DNA from 2 places in the Yersinia mollaretii ATCC 43969 genome. Region 2 is predicted to be linked to the other one. Evidence: predicted binding sites of a transcription regulator. Region 2 holds the regulator's gene; the other holds the start of a gene.

Region 1 (5,777 bases), 360 kb from region 2:
TGGCACGGAATTAACCCGCCGGGTAAAACCCATGCCAGAAGTTCCACTCTCTTTTGCCGATGGCTTCCCTTACCTGCTGATCAACGAAGCCTCCTTTAAAGAGTTACAGCAACGTTGTCCCGGCAGTATTAAGCTGGAACAATTTCGGCCCAATTTAGTGGTGACCGGCGCCAGTGCATTTGCTGAAGACAGTTGGAAAGTGGTTCGGGTCGGCGATATTACCTTTGATTTGGTTAAGCCATGCAGTCGCTGCGTATTAACGACAGTCAGCGTTGAACGCGGGCGGAAGCATCCCACTGGCGAACCATTACGGACACTACAGACATTCCGAACGGCGGAGAATGGCGATATCGATTTTGGTCAAAATATGGTGGCCAGAAACAGCGGTATTATTCGGGTCGGTGATGAAGTCGAAATTCTGTCAACCAAACCACCACGCCCCTATGCCGCAGGCACAGTGATTGAAAGCGTTAATGCGCCACAAGATCAATCCAAATCGGTATCAATTGAATATAATGGCATCCGCTTTGATGGCAATAATCAGCAGGTGTTATTGGAACAATTGGAACAGCAGAATATCCGTGTTCCCTATTCATGCCGGGCTGGGATATGTGGCAGTTGCAGAATTACATTAGTGAATGGCGAGGTTGCACCGTTAAAACAAAGTGCCATTGGCAATGATGGGACTATTCTTTGTTGCAGCTGTATCCCTAAAGGCAATATTACACTTATAGGTAAATGAGTCTTTTAAAAGATGAGGATATTAGACCGCCCGGTCAAAGACTGAGGCGGGATAAGTCTCTTCAATCACTAGTGGCAACAAGCGGTCATTCATTATTTTTATCGCATCGCCCAGCACGAGCTGACGCCCAGCTAATATGACCTGAGACTGCGCTAATAAACATAAGCTGGCAGAGTCGCCTGATTCAACCACTAACAAACGAACATCTTCTCCGCTATCTAATACTTTGACTACAGCCAACTCCGCATTTTGCGGCGCAAAAGATTTAGGCTGTTGAGCAAAATACCAGCTTTTGGGCATTAACGGTTTTAAGTAACGAAATGCGACCAGTGCGTTTAACACCAATTCGGATCGTTGTTCATTGCTCAGATTAATTTGGCGACATTGATCTTCAAATTCAAAATAGAGCGCAGCATCGTCAACACAAAATGCAGATTCATCAAAAGCGTCTGGGGTCAGCATTTTAGACGGGAAGCGTGAGCGAAATATCATACCATTGGCTAAATCCAACATCAGTCGGTCGTGTTCGGTATCAAAATACCAACGCCATTTATCATCTGGTTTAATTCGCATATTCTTCCTTCTCGCCATGCTACCAACATCATTGACTCAATAACTGAGTATTCACCCATCGAGGGGGATTAAATTCATGTGAGGCTTTCGCTGTATATTTAATCTACCGGAGTAAAATATAGACGAGCCGGAGGAAGAAATAAACCCCCCGACCTGTAATGAAGATAAATAATTAGATATGAGTGACGATATTCTTAATCAAACCTGGCCCACGGAAGATAAATCCGGAATAAATTTGAATTAAAGAAGCACCAGCAGCCATTTTTTCTCGAGCAGCCGTAACCGAATCAATTCCGCCGACACCTATAATGGGTAGACGCCCTTGTAGTTCTTGCGATAAGCGGCGAATCACTTCAGTGCTACGTAATTGTAATGGTCGGCCACTTAAACCACCGGCTTGTTCGCAATAATCTAATCCTTGAATGAGAGAGCGGTCGAGTGTTGTATTAGTTGCAATAACACCATCTATATTATGGCGAACTAAACTGTCGGCTATTTGGATCAACTCTTCTTCTGTAAGATCCGGTGCGATCTTTACTGCAACCGGAACGTACTTATTGTGTCGTTCGCGCAGCTCAGTTTGCTTATTTTTAATTGCTGCTAACAAGTCATCTAATGCTTCGCCGTACTGTAAGGATCGTAATCCCGGTGTATTAGGTGAGGAAATATTAATCGCAATATATCCAGCGTATGGATATATTTTATCCATACAAATCAAGTAATCCTCTTTGCCTTGTTCTACTGGCGTATCTTTATTCTTGCCAATATTAATACCTAGAATACCGCCAAAATGTGACTTTTTGACGTTTTCAATTAAGTTATCAACCCCATGATTATTAAACCCCATCCGGTTGATCAAACCTTCGGCCTCAACGATCCTAAATAATCTTGGCTTGTCATTACCGGACTGTGGTCGTGGTGTCACTGTGCCTACTTCGATAAAGCCAAACCCCATTGCGCCTAGTGCATCTATACACTCGCCGTCCTTATCCAGACCCGCTGCCAAACCTAATGGGTTTTTGAATGATAGCCCCATGCAACTTACCGGTTTCGTTGGCACCGACTGACGAACCAAAAATTCGAGCGGTGTACCGGTAACACGTTTTAACTGGCGAAACGTGAATTCATGAGCACGTTCTGGATCAAGTTGAAATAGTGCTTTTTTGACGAGAGGATAGTACATGTGATCTCCTAAGCGACCAGCGACAAAGCGTTAGCGGGTGTTCAGTCTGTCGTTTTACAGCCAATGGCGTTCAATTTATGTGACTATATAAATTCACGGCAGTTAGCTGACCGACTTCCAACCTGTGGATAGATGCAGGAATGGTAAGTTCATCTTTCAGGAAAGTAAACGTTTGCTAAGTAAAGCCATGCAAAGAGTGGCAAGCTTCACTAGCTTGATAACAAAGTGTTAATTATTACAGGTAAGACGAGATAAAGACACAAAGCGGGCATTTCTATCCTCTCACTGCGGCGCGGCGATAATGTGACTGACCAATAATCAGATTCATTATGGTCAGTCACTTAATTACCCTATGCCATTACCCTGCGTCTTTTATATAGCCACAGGTACTATATAACACAGACACTATATAACCACGGGCGCCATTGCTGGGTGTTATGCTGCCAGTGCCTTGGTTATCTTCTCGAACAAGTCACCGGATAAGTTCTCCAGCGTTTTCAATTGCTCCAGCGCCTGACGCATCAGAGCCTGACGCCCTGCGTCATAGCGTTTCAGGCGGATCAAGGGTTCGATCAATCGAGCAGCCACCTGCGGGTTACGAGTATTCAAATCACTGAGAATTTCAACCAGGAATTGATAGCCGCTACCATCGCTGGCATGGAATGCGGCTGGATTGCCAGAGGCAAAACTGCCAACCAATGAGCGAGTACGATTTGGATTGCTCAAGCTAAATGCCGGATGCTTAAGCAAAGCACGCACCTGAGTCAAAACATCCGCTGCCGGGCTAGTCGCTTGCAGTGCAAACCACTTATCCATCACCAAGCCATCGTGGTTCCAGCGTACATCAAAGGCGGCCAATAACTCATCACGGCAAGGTAACTGTGCTGCAACTGCTGCTGCCATTGCTGCCAGCGAATCAGTCATATTATCGGCCTGATGATATTGTGAAGAGACCAGCTTATTAGCAAACTCTTTATCACCAAACGCCAGATAACTCAGACAGGTATTGCGCAATGCTCGCTTGGCTATATCACCATGTTCAATACGATAAACTGGTGTTAAATTAGCCACATACACAGCTAGCAACTCATCGGACAGTGCTTGAGCCAAACACCGTGTAATCGCCTCATGCACCGCACTGATAGCCTGCGGATCAATCGTAGTAAACAGTTCCGCGATCTCATTTTCGGAAGGCAGTGTCAGGATCTGTGCGGCTAACGCAGGATCTAGACTCTCATCAAGTAATATTGCGCGGAAAGCATCTGCCACGTGAGTGGGTAAACTCAGCGGCTGTTTCTGCTGGTATTTGGCAACGTTAAGCTTGATATAGGTCGCCAGCAGGCTTTGTGCCGCATCCCAACGAGAGAATTCATTACGCGCATGCTGCATCAGGAAAGTGAGCTGCTGATCACTGTAGGTATAATCCAATTTAACTGGCGCGGAGAATTCACGCAGTAAAGATGGAATCGGCGTGTGTTCGACGTTATCAAAGGTAAAGGTCTGTTCCGCTTCGGTCACATTCAGCACGTGATGAACCGGCAAACCATTTCTCTGCAATGCGATCACATTGCCTTTACTGTCATATAGCTCAATATCGAGTGGGATATGTAATGGCAGTTTTTCAGGTTGATCTGGGGTTGGTAACGTTTTCTGGCTAACGTGCAAATGATACTGCTGCTTTTCAGCATCATAATCATCACGAACTGTCAGTATTGGGGTGCCCGATTGGCTATACCAGCGACGGAATAAGGAGAGATCGACATTAGAGGCATCTTCCATTGCCTGAACAAAATCATCACAGGTCGCTGCGCTGCCATCATGGCGCTCAAAATAGAGCTGCATACCGGCCTGAAATTGCTGTTCGCCCAACAAGGTATGCATCATGCGGATCACTTCTGAACCTTTTTCATATACCGTTAGGGTATAGAAGTTATTCATCTCAATGACTTTATCTGGGCGAATAGCATGAGCCATTGGGCTGGCATCTTCCGCGAACTGTGCCGCGCGCATGACTCGCACATTTTCAATTCGATTAACAGAGCGTGAGCCTAAATCAGAGCTGAACTCTTGATCACGGAATACCGTTAACCCCTCTTTCAAACTTAACTGGAACCAATCACGGCAAGTGACTCGGTTACCCGTCCAGTTATGGAAATATTCATGCCCAATAACCGCTTCAATGTTCAGATAATCTTTATCTGTCGCGGTTTCTGCTTTTGCCAGTACATATTTTGAGTTGAATACATTCAACCCTTTATTCTCCATGGCACCCATATTGAAGAAATCAACGGCAACAATCATATAGATGTCGAGGTCATATTCCAGGCCAAAACGGGTCTCATCCCATTTCATTGAGTTCTTCAGCGAGGTCATCGCCCAATCAGCACGATCTAAGTTGCCCCGATCAACAAAAAGCTCCAGTGCCACTTCACGGCCAGAACGGGTAATGAACTTATCGCGCAAGACATCAAAATCACCGGCAACCAGTGCAAACAGATAACAAGGTTTTGGGAATGGATCTTCCCATTTGACCCAATGGCGACCCTCTTCCAGTTCGCCTTGTCCTACGCGGTTACCGTTGGAAAGAAGATAAGGATAGCGTGACTTGTCGGCGGTAATTCGGGTAGTAAAACGGGCCAGTACATCAGGGCGGTCTAAATAGTAGGTAATATGGCGGAAACCTTCAGCCTCACATTGGGTACATAGCGCCTCACCGGAAAGATAGAGCCCCTCAAGCGCACTGTTTGTTGCAGGGTGGATATCATTGACGATGGTCAGTGTGAAATGTGCGGGTAATTGCTCAATAACCAGCGAATTATCCTGTAGCTGATAATGAGGCCATGCTTGCCCATCAACGCTGAGACTGATTAACGTGAGGTCTTCACCATTTAAGATCAATGGTGTCACTTCGGTTGCCTGACGTTTTACTTTACTGACCGCCGTTACCGTCGTTTTTTGCGCATCCAGTGCGAAGTCCAAATCGATATCGGTGATGGTGTAATCCGGCGCACGATAATCGTGACGGTATTTAGCTTGCGGCTGTTGTGTCATAGAAACCCTTTTGACGTCATCTGTGAATATGATTATCAGGTCTGTATTGATAGTTGATTGGGCTTAAGAACATGGCTGTCATTGACTTCGCCCCAGACTCAGATAGCTTTTCAATGTATCACAAATGTTAGAAAAACCTAGTTGAGAACCCGTGCTATTAGGGCAAATTTAGCACTGATTGTGGATTTTTCGAGCCAGTTCGCAAGTCAATGATAGGTTTGTAATTGC
Region 2 (5,777 bases):
ATCGATTAGAATACTGTATGTCTTCGCTTTTTTATATCCTGAGTTTCGGCAATACTGTGACTCTTCATATTCATCTTAAGGCTAAGGTTGGTCGCGTTATTATGCGTTTAATACTTACGCTGTTTGTGCTGCTGTTTACTCAGCTATTCTTAAATCTGGCGCATGCGTCGCCGCAGGCACAGGTGTCGGCGGAGCAAAAGAAAGGCCAGATCAGTCAAGCCAGCCCTGATGATCGTAAAAAGCGAAAAGCCGATAAAAGCACCAAAAAAGCGAAAATAGCCAGCGATAAAACGTCCACCAGCAAAACCACCACAAATAAAACAACGGCCAATAATGATAAAAAGAAATTAGCCGCTAATACGACTAAAACGATTAAGAAGAAAGCGCAACAAGTCAGTAAACCCGCGACAAAAAAAACCAGCAGTACCAAAAAGACGAATATTAAAACTGCGGCTAACAAAACAACAGCGGCAGTCAAAAAGAGTCAAAAAGCGGCTTATGGTCGGCATCGAAATAAAACTCAAGGCAAAGCGAGCACCGAACTCGTCGCCAATAATAAAATTAAGCTCAGCCCTGCCCATAAAAAGCGCTATCAACACGCCAAACAAACCGCAATGAGTAAACTGATGAAACAAGTCGGTAAGCCTTATCGCTGGGGTGGCACCTCACCAAATACCGGTTTTGATTGCAGCGGACTGATTTATTACGCCTATAAAGATGTGATCAGAATAAAAATGCCGCGCACCGCTAATGAGATGTATCACTTGCGTGATGCCGCGCCAGTCAAACGGGCTGAATTAGAGAGTGGTGATCTGGTGTTCTTTAATATTGCTAATCGCGGCGTTGCCGATCATGTCGGCGTTTATTTAGGCAACGGCAAATTTATTCAGTCTCCACGCACCGGCGAAGAGATCCGTATTAGTATGCTGGATAACGACTACTGGCAAGATCATTATGTGGGCGCACGTCGCGTGGTCACACCAAAAACTATCCGCTAATCCTTCAACACACATCCGGCGGCGCTGTCGGGTGTGTGTTTCCTTACTCCCCCTATCTCAGTGACGACTCCTGAAGAGTTTGCATTCAATCCCCTTTCTAACCCTATGGTTTTCAATGTCATTCCTGTCGAAAGTTGTTAAGATTAATACCCACAACAAAAATACAACAATTATGCTTTACCCGCTCTTCGCCACATTATGGCCTGCGGCTATTGATGGGATTTGAGGAGCAAACACCCTGAGCAACCCCGAAAGGAGAGAGCTATGTCTTTTGAATTACCGGCATTACCTTATGCGCAAAATGCGCTGGAACCCCACATCTCAGCTGAAACGCTGGAATACCACCACGGAAAACACCACAATACCTATGTGGTTAATCTCAATAGTCTGATTAAAGAGACTGAGTTTGCGGGCAAGACACTGGAAGAGATCGTAAAAACCTCCAGCGGTGGCATCTTCAACAATGCGGCCCAAGTTTGGAACCACACTTTCTACTGGCACTGCCTGTCGCCAAATGGCGGTGGTGAGCCGACGGGTAAAGTGGCCGACGCCATTAATCAGTCATTCGGTTCATTTGCAGAGTTTAAAGCGCAGTTTACCGATGCCGCAGTGAAAAATTTTGGCGCAGGCTGGACTTGGCTGGTTAAAAAAGCAGATGGCACGCTGGCGATTGTCAGTACTTCTAATGCAGCAACCCCTCTGACCACAAATGATAAGCCATTGCTGACCGTCGATGTGTGGGAGCACGCTTATTATATTGATTACCGTAATGCGCGGCCAAAATATCTGGAGAATTTCTGGGCGCTGGTTAACTGGTCATTCGTTGAGAAGAATCTAGCCTGATAAGGCAATAAATGATAGGCGGTGTGTTAGCACATCAGCAGAAATAACTCAGGGCGGGTAAACCGCCCTACTTAATAATTTTACCGGCAAGCGGCTTAATTAATTCATTACCGCCACGAAGCTAAAGGCAATAATCATCGCCAGCGCACCAACAGTCGTAATCAGCGACATTTTCAGATTGGTATCCATAAAAACTCCTTAGCCGGTCAGTTTGTAGTAGGAAAAAGACACAAAGTTACTGTGTTAAATTATCTTCCCACAATTCAGAAAAAAAATCTTGTGCTCATTACGCACTTTATAACTTTGAATACCTCTTCCACTTTGACTCCAGATCAGACAAAATTCGCAGTTCATAACTGCATACCGACTAATAACGTCCAATAAATACTCTCAGACAAGCCGCTGATTCCATTTTCCAGCCCAATAATATGCATCTGTCTGAGTGTTTTCGAGTCTGCAGGCAAACGATTAACATCATACTTACCGACGGTAACAGGTAAGCTTAGGAGTCATTTTTTTATGGCAACGATTAAAGATGTGGCCAAACACGCGGGTGTGTCCACCACCACCGTTTCGCATGTGATTAACAAAACTCGTTTCGTCGCCGAAAATACCAAGGCTGCCGTGTGGGCAGCCATTAAAGAGCTGCATTATTCGCCCAGTGCTGTGGCCCGCAGTTTGAAAGTTAACCACACCAAATCCATTGGCTTATTGGCAACATCCAGCGAAGCGCCCTATTTTGCCGAAGTGATCGAAGCGGTTGAAAACAGCTGTTATAGCAAGGGTTACACGCTGATTTTATGTAACTCTCATAATAATCTGGATAAGCAGAAAGCCTATCTGGCGATGTTGGCACAAAAGCGTGTTGATGGGCTGTTAGTCATGTGTTCAGAATATCCCGAGCAACTGCTGGGGATGCTCGAAGATTATCGCAATATCCCGATGGTGGTGATGGATTGGGGAACGGCACGTGGCGATTTTACTGATTCTATTATTGATAATGCCTTTGAAGGCGGCTATTTGGCTGGCCGTTATCTGATTGAACGCGGTCATCGTGATATAGGCGCGATCCCCGGTCAGTTATCCCGCAATACCGGCGGTGGTCGCCATCAGGGCTTCCTTAAAGCACTGGAGGAGGCCAATATCACGGTGCGTGATGAATGGGTGGTTCAGGGCGATTTTGAACCGGAATCGGGTTATAAAGCCATGCATCAAATTCTGACACAGAAACATCGCCCGACCGCCGTGTTCTGTGGCGGGGATATTATGGCGATGGGCGCAATATGCGCAGCCGATGAGCTGGGCCTGCGAGTGCCGCAGGATATTTCGGTGATCGGGTACGATAATGTGCGTAATGCGCGCTATTTCTCCCCGGCACTCACCACCATTCATCAGCCGAAAGAGCGATTGGGCGAAACGGCCTTTGCGATGCTGCTCGACCGCATTGTCAGCAAACGCGAAGATCCCCAGACCATTGAGGTTCACCCGAAACTGGTCGAACGACGTTCTGTTGCCGATGGTCCGTTCCGCGATTATCGCCGTTAATCCTCTCCCGCCGATAGTACAGGCTGCTATCGGCGGTGATCTCCATCATCATCAGTCACGAGATGATGATAGAGTATCATCTTTCATCCACTCTGCATTTAACGTGACACTGTCACCCAAATACTCAAGCAGCCAAGCCAGTGCGGGCGAATGATTATTCTGCTCCCACGTCAGGCAGCACGGGCTATCCGGCAGCGGTTCCGCCAAGTTTAGCGCCGCCAGTTTCCCCTGCGCAATCAGTGGCGAAACCATATGGGCGGGCACCATGCCAACACATAACCCCTCACACAGGCAGTCGATCCCCGTCACCCAATCCGGAACCACCAGCCGCTGCTGATTATCTAGCGTCCAGGTGTCTCGTTTAGGCAAATTTCGCGCAGTATCTTCGAGGCAAAGTGAGGGATAAGGGCGGAGCTGATCATCGGTCAGCGGCCCGGTTAGCTGAGCTAATGGATGTTTGACACTCACCACACACTGCCAGCTTAAAAATCCCATATCACGAAAAACAAACCGCCCCCCAACAGGCACTGCGCGAGTAGCACCGATGGCCATTTCTGCCTGTCCATCGACCAATGCATCCCAGACACCATTGAATACTTCATAACGTACTCGTAATTCGATATCAGGAAAATGTCGATAAAAATCCAATACTAAGCGGCGACTGCGCTGGGGCTTGACGATTTTATCTATCACGATAGTTAATTCCCCCCGCCAACCATTCGCCACTTGTTGACATTGACGACGGGTGCCATTCATTTTTTTGATGACATCACGTGCTTCTTTGATAAAAACCAGACCTGCGGCGGTTAATTCTACGTCACGATGACGTCGTTCAAACAGCGGCACTGCCAGCCACTCTTCAAGTTGGCGCACGGTATAACTTATCGCCGATGGCACACGGTGCAATTCTTGTGCAGCAGCACTGAAGCTACCGGTACGCGCCACTGCGTCAACCACATCCAGTGAGTATTCGGACCACATTATTTTCTGCCCCTTCAGCTTAATCACTTAGCTATCAAATATTTTGACAGCATGGCGCAAATATTACCGTTTCACAACAGAATCACTCACCGGATAGAATGCCCTCCGCCACAAATTGCCTGCAACAATCTATTTACAACAGCAGCGCCTGCACATTTTCAAATAGAGAATAATAAAGAATGAAAACGACACCTAGCTTCATGTTCTATCTGGCTGGTTTAAGCATGTTGGGTTATCTGGCCACCGACATGTATTTACCCGCCTTTGGGGCCATGCAACAAGAACTGCAAACCTCCGCTGGATCCATCAGTGCTAGCTTGAGCATTTTTCTCGCGGGTTTTGCTATCGCCCAGCTTATCTGGGGGCCGGTATCTGATAAATTAGGCCGTAAGCCGGTGCTGTTAGCCGGACTGGGGTTATTTGCCCTCGGCTGTTTGGGGATTCTGTGGGTGGAAACGGCCACGCAACTATTGATCCTGCGCTTTATTCAGGCGGTGGGGGTCTGTTCTGCGGCCGTGAGCTGGCAAGCCTTGGTGGTGGATCGCTATCGTGACGGTAAAGCCAATCGTGTCTTTGCCACCATTATGCCATTGGTTGCGCTCTCTCCGGCGCTCGCCCCCCTGCTGGGTGCCTGGCTGTTAAACCACTTCAGCTGGCGCTCAATCTTTGTCGTCCTACTGGTCATCACACTGCTGCTACTGATTCCAACCGCACGGCTGAAAGAGCGGAAAAAATCCGTGACCGATAAGGCCGACCAACATAAGACGGCGATCAGTTTCTGGCAGTTGCTAAAATCTCCGGTATTTAGCGGCAATGTGATGATATTCGCCGCATGTAGCGCCGGATTTTTTGCTTGGTTAACCGGTTCACCTTTTATTCTGGGTGACATGGGATATGGCCCTAATGCCATCGGTTTGAGCTATGTTCCACAGACGCTGGCTTTCCTGTTAGGTGGATTCAGTTGCCGTAGCGCACTGACTCGCATTAAAGGGAATACCCTTCTGCCTTGGCTGTTAGCGGGGTATAGCACCAGTATGATCGCGCTCTATCTCATCGCGACCTTGACGACACCCACACTGGTAAGCTTACTTATTCCTTTCTGCATAATGGCGCTTGTGAATGGTGCCTGCTACCCTATTATCGTAGCGAATGCATTACTGCCTTTCCCGGCGAACACGGGCAAGGCCGCAGCGCTGCAAAACACGCTTCAGCTAGGGTTGTGTTTTGTTGCTAGCATGATGGTGTCCGCTTTTATTAGCCACGCGTTGCTGGCAACAGTGACAGTCATGCTGTCGACAGTGGTTTTAGCACTGGTGGGGTATGGCATCCATTGCTATGCCGTGCAAAAAGATAAAAAGGTATTAATTCCCAATGGAAATAGTCACTAAGTGACATGGATGCCGGGTGCGA

What was found. Region 2 encodes PurR, which represses purine synthesis genes. Its sites were predicted from a motif close to CANGCAAACGTTTGCNTG; they were not measured.
Region 1: a site for PurR is predicted at 2,660-2,677, ahead of pyrD (quinone-dependent dihydroorotate dehydrogenase). Genes of this name have one in related genera too.

Annotation. Positions count from the first base shown of each region.
Region 1 covers NZ_CP054043.1:4,001,157-4,006,933, forward strand. The annotation lists gene HRD69_RS17855 (YcbX family protein) at 1-742, shown strand, start outside; gene HRD69_RS17860 (cell division protein ZapC) at 764-1,315, opposite strand; gene pyrD (quinone-dependent dihydroorotate dehydrogenase) at 1,488-2,498, opposite strand; gene pepN (aminopeptidase N) at 2,934-5,549, opposite strand.
Region 2 covers NZ_CP054043.1:3,637,038-3,642,814, forward strand. The annotation lists gene HRD69_RS16230 (C40 family peptidase) at 102-998, shown strand; gene sodB (superoxide dismutase [Fe]) at 1,263-1,841, shown strand; gene cydH (cytochrome bd-I oxidase subunit CydH) at 1,941-2,030, opposite strand; gene purR (HTH-type transcriptional repressor PurR) at 2,361-3,386, shown strand; gene punR (DNA-binding transcriptional activator PunR) at 3,438-4,367, opposite strand; gene punC (purine nucleoside transporter PunC) at 4,547-5,755, shown strand.